Regions from separate parts of the Serratia sp. TSO36 genome, predicted to be linked through region 2. Evidence: riboswitches for the same ligand, from Rfam matches in the RefSeq annotation. Region 2 holds a riboswitch; the other holds the start of a gene.

Region 1 (4,611 bases), on a different contig from region 2:
TGATCGGCGAAGAAATGCAGCTGAGGTTGGTAGGTGATGGCGAGGTCGGCCTGTTTGGCGGCCACCAGCCGCGGCGGCAGCGCCGGATCGGACGGCGGCACGATCTTGACGTCCAGCCCTGCGGCCTTGAAGGCGCCGATCTGCTCGGCCACCATAATCGGCGCGTGATCGGGGTTGATGTACCAGTCGAGCACCAGCGTCAGCTTTTCGGCCGCGCCGGCCTGGCCGGTGATGGCGGCGCCGAGCAGCAGCCCGCAAACGGTTTGTTTGATCATGGTCGTTCCTTTATCCCTGGTTATGGTTGCAATCATCAGTCGTTTTCCGGCGCCCAGGCGATCAGGCGCCGCAGCAGCGCATCCACCGCGGCCCACAGCAGCACGGTCATCAGCACCAAAATAAACAGCGCGGCGAAGCAGACGTCGGTCTGCATGCGCGCGTTGGCGTTCAGCATCACGTAGCCCAGCCCTTCGGCCGAGCCGACCCATTCGCCGATGATGGCGCCGATCGGCGCGACGGCGGCGGCCATGCGCAGGCCGGAGCCGAAGGCCGGCAGCGCCGCCATCAGCCGCACGTGCCGCAGCTGCGCCCAGCGCGAAGCGCGCATCGTGCGCGCCAGATCGAGATAGTCGTTGTTGACCCGGCGCAGCCCGTCGAAAAAGGCCGACACCACCGGGAAGAAGATCACCAGCACCGCCATCGCCACCTTGGCGCTCATGCCGAAGCCGAACCACAGCACCAGCAGTGGCGCCAGGGCGAACACCGGTATCGCCTGGCTGGTGAGCACCAGCGGCATCAGCCAGCGCTGCAGGCGCGGCGAGAAGATCATGCACAGCGCCAGCGCCGCGCCGAGCAGCACGCCCAGCGCCAGCCCGCTGACGATCTCCGAAGCGGTGATCAGCGTGTGCCAGGCGAGATAGCCGCGCCCGTCCCACAGCGCCTGCGCCACCGCGCCCGGCGTGGGCAGCAGGAAGGCCGGAATGCCGCTTTGCGCCGCCAGCCACCACAGCAGCAGCAGGCCGACGAACACCGTCAGCCCGCGCCGCAGGCGGGTGAGGCCGCGTTCTTTGGCGATATTCATTGCGCGGCCCTCACCAGCTGTTGCAGCAGCTCGGCCTGGCTTTTCAGCAGGCCGGCGTCATCCGGCGCACGCGGCGGTTGCCCGCTGATGCGGTGGCTATCATCGAGGCCCAGCGGCCAGGGCGACAGCACCAGCAGCCGGTGGCTCAGGCGGCAGGCTTCCATCGGGTCGTGGGTGATCAGCAGCACGGTGTTTTGCGCCAGCAGCTCGGCGGCCAGGCTCTGGATCTCGGCGCGGGTGATGGCGTCCAGCGCCGAAAAGGGTTCATCCATCAGCACGATCGGCTGGCGTTCGTAGAGCGTGCGGGCGATGGCGGCGCGCTGGCGCATGCCGCCGGACAGCGCGGCGGGCAGGCTGCGGCCGTGAGCGGCCAGGCCCACGCGCTCCAGCAGGTGCGCCGCCCACGCCCGATCCGGCGTTTCGCCGCGCAGCCGCGCGCCGAGGGCGACGTTTTCTTCGACGTTCAGCCACGGGTAGAGCAGGTCTTTTTGCCCCATGTAGGCGATGCGCCCGGCGATCGGCAGGCCGTCGCTGCCGGTCACCGTGCCTGAGGTGGCCTGCGCCAGGCCGGCGATGATCTTCAGCAGGCTGGTTTTGCCGGCGCCGCTGGCGCCGAGCAGGGCGACGAAGCTGCCGCCGGCGATGTCGAAGCTCAGCCGGTCGAAGACGATTTGCTGACCGAAACGCAGGCTGAGATCCCGCACCTGGATGCCGGGCGGGAGACGCGGGGTGGTCATGAGGCGTTCAGCCCCATTTGCCAAAATGCCGATTCCAGCTGGGTGGCGGTGGTGAAAATCTGCGCCAGCTCGGTGAAGCGGCCTGGTGCGCCGCGCTGGTGGCCGACGGTTTCCAGCAGCTCGATGGCGGCGCGCACGCCGGCCAGATAGCCCTCGTCGCCGTAGTTGCGGATCCAGGAGGCGTAAGGATTGCCCTCTATTTGGGTGGCGGGATCGTGCAGCAGCCGCAGGCCGATTTCAGCATAGCCGGCCACGCAGGGCAGCAGGCCGGCCAGCAGATCGAGGGCGTCGCCGGCATGGCCGATATCCAGCACGTAGCGGGTATAGTTCATGGTTTCCGCCGCTTCCGGCTGGGAGGCGATCTGCGCTTCGCTTAGCCCCCATTCGGCGCAGTAGGCCACGTGCAGCGGCAGTTCGGCGACGATACCGTTGAGCGAGGCGGTGGCGGCGCGCATCTCCGGCAGGGTGCGCAGCTTGCTGACCAGCAGCGCGTAGGCGCGGGCGAAGTGCAGCAGGAACAGATAGTCCTGGGTCAGGTAGCGGCGAAACGCGCGTTCGGGCAAGGTGCCGGCGGCCAGCTGCTGCAGAAACGGGTGATCGACGTAGTCCTGCCAGTGGCTGCCGGCTTGTTGGCGCAGCCGGCCGTAAAGACCGCTTTCGAACAGGGTGGTGATGGACATGGGACCTCCTTGAGTCAGTGGAGATCCGGGCACGCTGGGGTATGAACAGGCAACGGGTGAGAGCGTTGTTGCCTAACCGTCCCTTCGCTGGCATGACCCAGATCAGGTTCAAAGGGTTCGGCTTGCGCCATCTCAGCCCGTAACAGGACACCCCTCGGAGCTGCTTGTTATACGACATTTGTTTTTTGATTACAATCGCCGGGCGGCGCGGCGGCAATCGGTTCGTTTAGTGCGATCGGGGGCGATTTTGCTGGCGCAGGGCGCGCGGTTTTTGTCACTGTAGGCCGATGATTTTGCCTCTGAGGATGATGCCCGATGAAAAAGATTGGTTTTCTCTCGTTTGGCCACTGGTCGCCTTCCGCCCAGTCCGGCACCCGTTCCGCGGCGGATGCGCTGCTGCAGTCCATCGATCTGGCGGTCGCCGCCGAAGATCTGGGGGCGGACGGCGCCTATTTTCGCGTACACCACTTCGCACGCCAGCTGGGGTCGCCGTTCCCGCTGCTGGCCGCCATCGGCGCCAAAACCCAACGCATCGAGATCGGCACCGGCGTGATCGACATGCGTTATGAAAATCCGCTGTACATGGTGGAAGACGCCGGCGCGGCGGATCTGATCGCCGGCGGGCGGCTGCAGCTTGGCATCAGCCGCGGCTCGCCGGAGCAGGTGATCGACGGCTGGCGCTATTTCGGCTATGCCCCGGCCGACGGCGAGAGCGACGCGGACATGGCTCGCCGCCACACCGAAGTGTTCCTGGAAGCGCTGCGCGGTGAAGGGTTCGCCGAGCCCAATCCTCAGCCGATGTTCCCGAATCCGCCCGGGCTGCTGCGGCCGGAGCCGTTTTCCGCCGGGCTGCGCGACCGCATCTGGTGGGGCGCCGGTTCGAACGCCACCGCCGTCTGGGCGGCGAAGCTGGGCATGAACCTGCAAAGCTCGACGCTCAAGAACGACGAAACCGGTGAACCCTTCCATATCCAGCAGGCCAAGCAGATCCGCGCCTACCGCGCCGCCTGGCAAGAGGCGGGCCATGCGCGCGAGCCGCGGGTTTCCGTCAGCCGCAGCATCTTCGCGCTGGTGGATCAGCGGGATCGCAACTACTTCGGCGGCGGCGGCAAGGAGGGCGATCAACTGGGGTATATCGACGCGCAGACCCGGGCGATCTTCGGCCGCAGCTATGCCGCCGAGCCGGACGAGCTGATCAAGCAGCTGGCGCAGGACGAGGCCATCGCCGAAGCGGATACGCTGCTGCTGACCGTGCCTAACCAGCTGGGCGTGGATTACAACGCCCACGTCATCGAATCGATTTTAACCTATGTCGCGCCGGCGCTCGGCTGGCGCTAAACGGAGGAGTGGCATGTCACGCATTTTCATTACCGGTTCGGTAGACGGGCTGGGCCGCGCCGCCGCGCAAACGCTGTTGGACGAAGGGCATCAGGTGATTTTGCATGCGCGTGAACCCGGCCGTCTGGATGCGGTGCGCGATCTGCTGGATCGCGGTGCGCAGGCGGCGATTGGCGATCTGTCCGATGTGCAGCAGATCCGGCAGCTTGCCGAGCAGGTCAACCGCCTCGGCCGCCCGGACGCGGTGATCCACAACGCCGGTATGTTTACCGGGCCGCAGGTGATGCCGGTGAACGTCGTTGCGCCCTACCTGCTGACGGCCCTGATCGAACGCCCCAAGCGTATCGTCTATCTGAGCAGCAGCATGCACTTTGACGGCGTGGCGGAACTGAGCGGCGTGGACTGGCTCGGCGGCGCAGCCGGCTCCTATTCGGACAGCAAACTGTTCGTCACCGCGCTGGCCGCCGCCGTGGCGCGCCTGTGGCCTGACGTGATCAGCAGCGCGGTCGATCCCGGCTGGGTGCCGACCAAAATGGGCGGCGCGGATGCGCCAGACGATCTGGCGCTGGGGCATGTGACGCAGGCGTGGCTGGTGAGCAGCGATGAGCCGCAGGCTCTGGCGTCCGGCGGCTATTGGCACCATCAACAGCGCTTCGAACCTCACGCGGCGGTATACGACGAGGCGTTTCAAACGGCGCTGCTGGCGCAATTGGCGCGCGCCGGCGGGGTGAGCCTGCCGCAGGCTTGAGGACAGTGCTTTGTTGGCCCGTCGGCGCTT
Region 2 (4,611 bases):
GCAGTCGCACAGCAGGCTGGTGGGCTGCTACATGCTGTTTTACGCCGTCGGTAGCGGGTTGGGCGCCTTTGCCGGCACCCATATGTATGCCTGGGCGGGCTGGAGCGGCGTCTGCTGGCTGGGGGCGGGCGTCAGCCTAAGCGCGTTGCTGTTTTGGCGGCTGACGCTGCGCGGCATGCCGCCCTCAGCGACGGCGGTGGAGCAGTGAAAGCTGGAAGCCCAGCGCACCGCACAACTGCTGAGGCGCGGTGAAGCCGCTTTCCGCCAGGAGGAGACGGCTGCGTGCCGCCGCCATCGGGTGCCAGTTGCGGCGGGTGCGTTCGATCACCTCCTGCGCCTGCGCCGCCGAGTGCCCGGCGCTTTGCAGCCAATGTTGGTAGTGGCTGGCGGGCAGGCCCTCCGGTTGATAGTCGAACAGCAGCAGCGGTGCGGCGGGGGAGAGGCGCTGCGCCAGCTGCTGCAGAAAATCCAGTTTGGCGCCATCGTCGGCGATAAAGTGCAGCACCAATGAGCACACCGCCGCGTCGTGGCGGGTTTGCGGCGCTTGTTGCAGCAAGGTGGGCTGGAAGCTCACCCGTTGTGCGTAACCCGCGGCTTCGGCCTTGGCACGCGCGGTCGCCAGCATGCCGGCGGAGGGTTCCACGGCGCTGAAACGCCAGCTGGCGTTGGCGGCGGCCAGCGCCGACAGTTCGCTGCCGGTGCCGCAGCCGGCCAGCAACAGCGTGGCGTCATTCGGCAGCGTTTGCGCGAGCGTCGCCGTCAGCAGCGCCTGGGCAAAGTGATAGCCGGGCACCAGGGTCAGAATACGGCGATCGTAGTCCGCCGCCGCGGCATCGGGGAAGCGAGTATCCGTTTGGTGTTGCATAACCTTCCTTGCCAAGTTCATTGAGAGAGACAAGGAAGGGTATGCTTAAGTGATAATGAAATCCATTATCATTAATGGGTTCTGTGACGGGAAAGGCGGCGTTAGCGGGCCGGCGAATGCAGCAGGTAATAATCTTCTTCGCCGTCGTTGCCGGTAGAGATGATGCGCCAGCCGTGTTTGCGGTAGAACGCCAGCGCCTTTTCATTCTTCACCAGGCATTTCAGCGAGCCGGTGGCGGTGAAGGTAGCTTCCGCCGCCTGCAGCAGCGCACTGCCGACGCCGCGCGGCGGCTGATGGGGATCGACATACAGGTTATGAATGAAGTTGTCTTCGCGGTAGACGGAGACGAATCCCAGCAGCACGCCGCCGTCTTCCGCCACCCAAATCGCTTCGCCCAGCGTCGCGCCGTCGAAATCTTCCAACTGATAGTTTGAGGTATCGCGCCAGCCGAACGCCGCTTTGCGCGACGCCAGGTACAGCGTGCGCAGGAAGGGGCGATCGGTCTCTTGGTAGGGTCTTATCTGCATGGCATCTCCCGGTGGTTTGTGCTCACTATAGCGCATTGCGCGGCGTATGCCCGCCGGGCAATTTATTCGCTTGTTTGTCCGCGCCGCCGCTGGCATGATCCCCTGCAGGGATTAACGCAACGTTGATCACAACCTATTGATTTTCATGACTCGGGGTGCCCTTCTGCGTGAAGGCTGAGAAATACCCGTATTACCTGATCTGGATAATGCCAGCGTAGGGAAGTCACGGCCGCCCAGCCGGCGCCGCCTTCTTGAACGCCGGTTGGGAGGAATATGATCGCTCGACCTGATGCACTACCCGGCGCGCGCGCCGCGGCTTGTCTGACCCAATTCCAACAGCGGCCTCCGCTGATCCACTGCCTGACCAACGAAGTGGTGCAATCGCTGACTGCCAACGTGCTATTGGCGCTCGGCGCCTCCCCGGCGATGGTGGTGGAGCCGCAAGAGGCGGCGCAGTTCAGCGCGCTGGCCGACGGCCTGCTGATCAACGTCGGTACCCTCAATGCGCTGCGCGCCGAATCGATGCGGGCGGCGGTGGCCGCCGCCAATCGGGCCGGCAAGCCCTGGACGCTGGATCCGGTGGCGGTCGGCGCGCTCTCCTACCGCACCGCCTTCGCCAAACAGCTGCTGGACGAGAAACCGGCGGCGATACGCGGCAACGCCTCGGAAATCATGGCGCTCAGCGGGTTGCTGGCCAGCGGCCGCGGCGTGGACAGCGGCGACGATTCGCTGGCGGCCTTGCCCGCCGCGCGTGAGCTGGCGCAGCGCAGCGGCGCGGTGGTAGCGGTCACCGGCGCGGTGGATTACGTCACCGACGGCCAACGCGATTGGGCGATCGAAGGCGGTTCCCCGCTGATGACGCGGGTGGTGGGCACCGGCTGCGCGCTGTCGGCGGTGGTGGCGGCGTTTTGCGCCCTGCCGGGCGATCGCCTGGACAACGTGGCGACCGCCTGCCGGGTGATGTCCCACTGTGGCGGCCTCGCGGCCAGGCAGGCCGGCGGGCCGGGCAGCTTTACGCCGGCGTTCCTCGATGCCCTGTATCAGCTGCGCGGGGAGGATCTGTGATGAAACGCATTAACGCCCTGACCATCGCCGGCACCGATCCCAGCGGCGGCGCCGGCATTCAGGCCGATTTGAAGGCTTTCTCGGCGCTCGGCGCCTACGGCACCTCGGTGATCACCGCGCTGGTGGCGCAGAATACCCGCGGCGTGCAGTCGGTGTATTACATCGATCCGGCGTTCGTCGCCGCGCAGCTGGACTCGGTGTTCAGCGACGTGCGCATCGACAGCGTCAAGATTGGCATGCTGGCCAACGCCGACATCGTGCAGGCGGTGGCCGAACGGCTGCGCCATTACCGGCCGGAATTCGTGGTGCTGGACACCGTGATGCTGGCGAAAAGCGGCGATCCGTTGCTGGCGCCGGAGGCGGTGGCGTCTATTCGGCGCGAGCTGTTGCCGCTGGTGTCGATCATTACGCCGAACCTGCCGGAAGCGGCGGCGCTGCTGGCGTGCGCGCCGGCGGAAGATGAAGCGCAGATGCGCGAGCAGGGGCGGGCGCTGCTGGCGATGGGCTGCCGGGCGGTGCTGATGAAGGGCGGCCACCTGAGCGAAAGCGAGAGCCCGGACTGGCTGTTTACCGCAGAAGGCGAGCAGCGCTTTACCGCGCCGCGCGTTGCCACCCGCCACACCCACGGCACCGGTTGCACGCTCTCGGCCGCGCTGGCGGCGCTGCGCCCGCGCCATGCCGACTGGGCGGCTACGGTAGCCGCCGCCAAGGACTACCTGCAACAAGCGCTGCAACAGGCGGACACGCTGGAAGTGGGGCACGGCATCGGGCCGGTGCATCATTTCCACGCCTGGTGGTGAGTCAACTTTTTGCCGCAACCGTGGTCTGACTAGTTCAGGCCCGGTTTGACGGGCGAAACCTGATTTAACCTAGGGAGAAGGACTATGACGGGACACCAGGCGCTGCGTTGCGCCCTCTTCGGCGCACTGCTCAGCTTCAGCGCGGGCAGCTTTGCCCAGCAGATCGTCACCACGTCGGATTTGATTCAGCAGCCGGGGTATCAGGCCAGCTGGCAAAACATGGTGAAAGGCCAGGCGCGGATGCCGGGCTGGGCGCGCAAGGGCGTCGGCACCTCGACGCCGGCGCAGAACCTGAGCTGGAAGGGCAAAGAGTATCTGGTCGGCAATCTGTGCAAACCGCACGACTGCGGCAACAACTTTTTGATCGTGGCGTTCAGCGCGGACAAATCCCAGGCCTGGGGCGTGCGGGTGGAAGTGGAAGATCGGCCGGAAGCCGTCGATCATCCGAAGAAGTATGCCAAGTACCAGTGGCTCGGCAAGCCGGATGACGACATGAAAGCGCTGCTGAAGCAGCAGTTCGAGAACAATCCCGACTGGAAATGATCTGACCGGGGGCGCCGATGATGGCGCCCCCGGCGTTGATCAGCCGATGCCGGCCTGATGCAGATCGTGCAGGTTGAGCGCCCCCACCAGCACGCCGTCCATATCGACCACCGGGGCCGCGCTGATGTGCTGTTCGTGCAGCGCCTCCAGCGCCTCGCCGGCGCGCCACTGCTCCGGCAGCCGATAGCCGGGGCGGGTGATTGCCGGGCTGAGCGGATCCTGCAGGCTGTTGCCCTTCACCAGCCAGCGGCGCAGGTCGCCGTCGGTAAACACGCCCACCACCCGCTGCTGCGCGTCGCAGACCGCCACTAACCCGAGCCCGGTGCGGCTCAGCTCCAGCATCGCTTCCATCACGTTGGCGCTTTCGCTCACGCGCGGCAGGCGATCGCCGGTGCGCATCAGGTGATGCACGCGGTTCAACAGGCGCGCCCCCAGGCTGCCGCCCGGGTGCGAGCGGGCGAAATCTTCCGCGTTGAAACCGCGCTGGCGCATTAGCGCCATCGCCAGAGCATCACCCATCATCAGGGTGTTGACCGCGCTGGAGGTCGGTGCCAGCCCCATCGGGCAGGCTTCGCGCTCGACGCCGATATCCAGCACGCAGGCGGCGGCCTGCGCCAGCGGCGACTCTTTGCCGCCGGTGACGGCGATTACCGGAATGCCGTTCTCCGCCAGCAGCGGCAGGATCAGATCCAGCTCTTTGGCGCGGCCGGAGTAGGAGATGAACACCACCACGTCGTCGGCGCCGATCATGCCGAGATCGCCGTGCAGCGCCTCCGCCGGGTGCACGAAGAACGACGGTGTGCCGGTGCTG

The links. Region 2 has a riboswitch for thiamine pyrophosphate ahead of thiM (hydroxyethylthiazole kinase). Riboswitches for the same ligand answer to the same signal wherever they lie in the genome.
Region 1: linked by a shared signal. The riboswitch ahead of ACK3CV_RS16350 (TenA family protein) and the one ahead of thiM (hydroxyethylthiazole kinase) in region 2 are both predicted to bind thiamine pyrophosphate.

The regions. Positions count from the first base shown of each region.
Region 1 covers NZ_JBJZOU010000016.1:105,067-109,677, reverse strand. The annotation lists gene ACK3CV_RS16365 (ABC transporter substrate-binding protein) at 1-275, opposite strand, end outside; gene ACK3CV_RS16360 (ABC transporter permease) at 311-1,078, opposite strand; gene ACK3CV_RS16355 (ABC transporter ATP-binding protein) at 1,075-1,815, opposite strand; gene ACK3CV_RS16350 (TenA family protein) at 1,812-2,495, opposite strand; TPP riboswitch at 2,558-2,660, opposite strand; gene ACK3CV_RS16345 (LLM class flavin-dependent oxidoreductase) at 2,811-3,833, shown strand; gene ACK3CV_RS16340 (SDR family NAD(P)-dependent oxidoreductase) at 3,847-4,581, shown strand.
Region 2 covers NZ_JBJZOU010000021.1:285,346-289,956, reverse strand. The annotation lists gene ACK3CV_RS18885 (MFS transporter) at 1-208, shown strand, start outside; gene ACK3CV_RS18880 (methyltransferase) at 185-865, opposite strand; gene ACK3CV_RS18875 (GNAT family N-acetyltransferase) at 967-1,392, opposite strand; TPP riboswitch at 1,534-1,630, shown strand; gene thiM (hydroxyethylthiazole kinase) at 1,666-2,457, shown strand; gene thiD (bifunctional hydroxymethylpyrimidine kinase/phosphomethylpyrimidine kinase) at 2,457-3,257, shown strand; gene ACK3CV_RS18860 (inhibitor of vertebrate lysozyme family protein) at 3,342-3,800, shown strand; gene gutQ (arabinose-5-phosphate isomerase GutQ) at 3,840-4,611, opposite strand, start outside.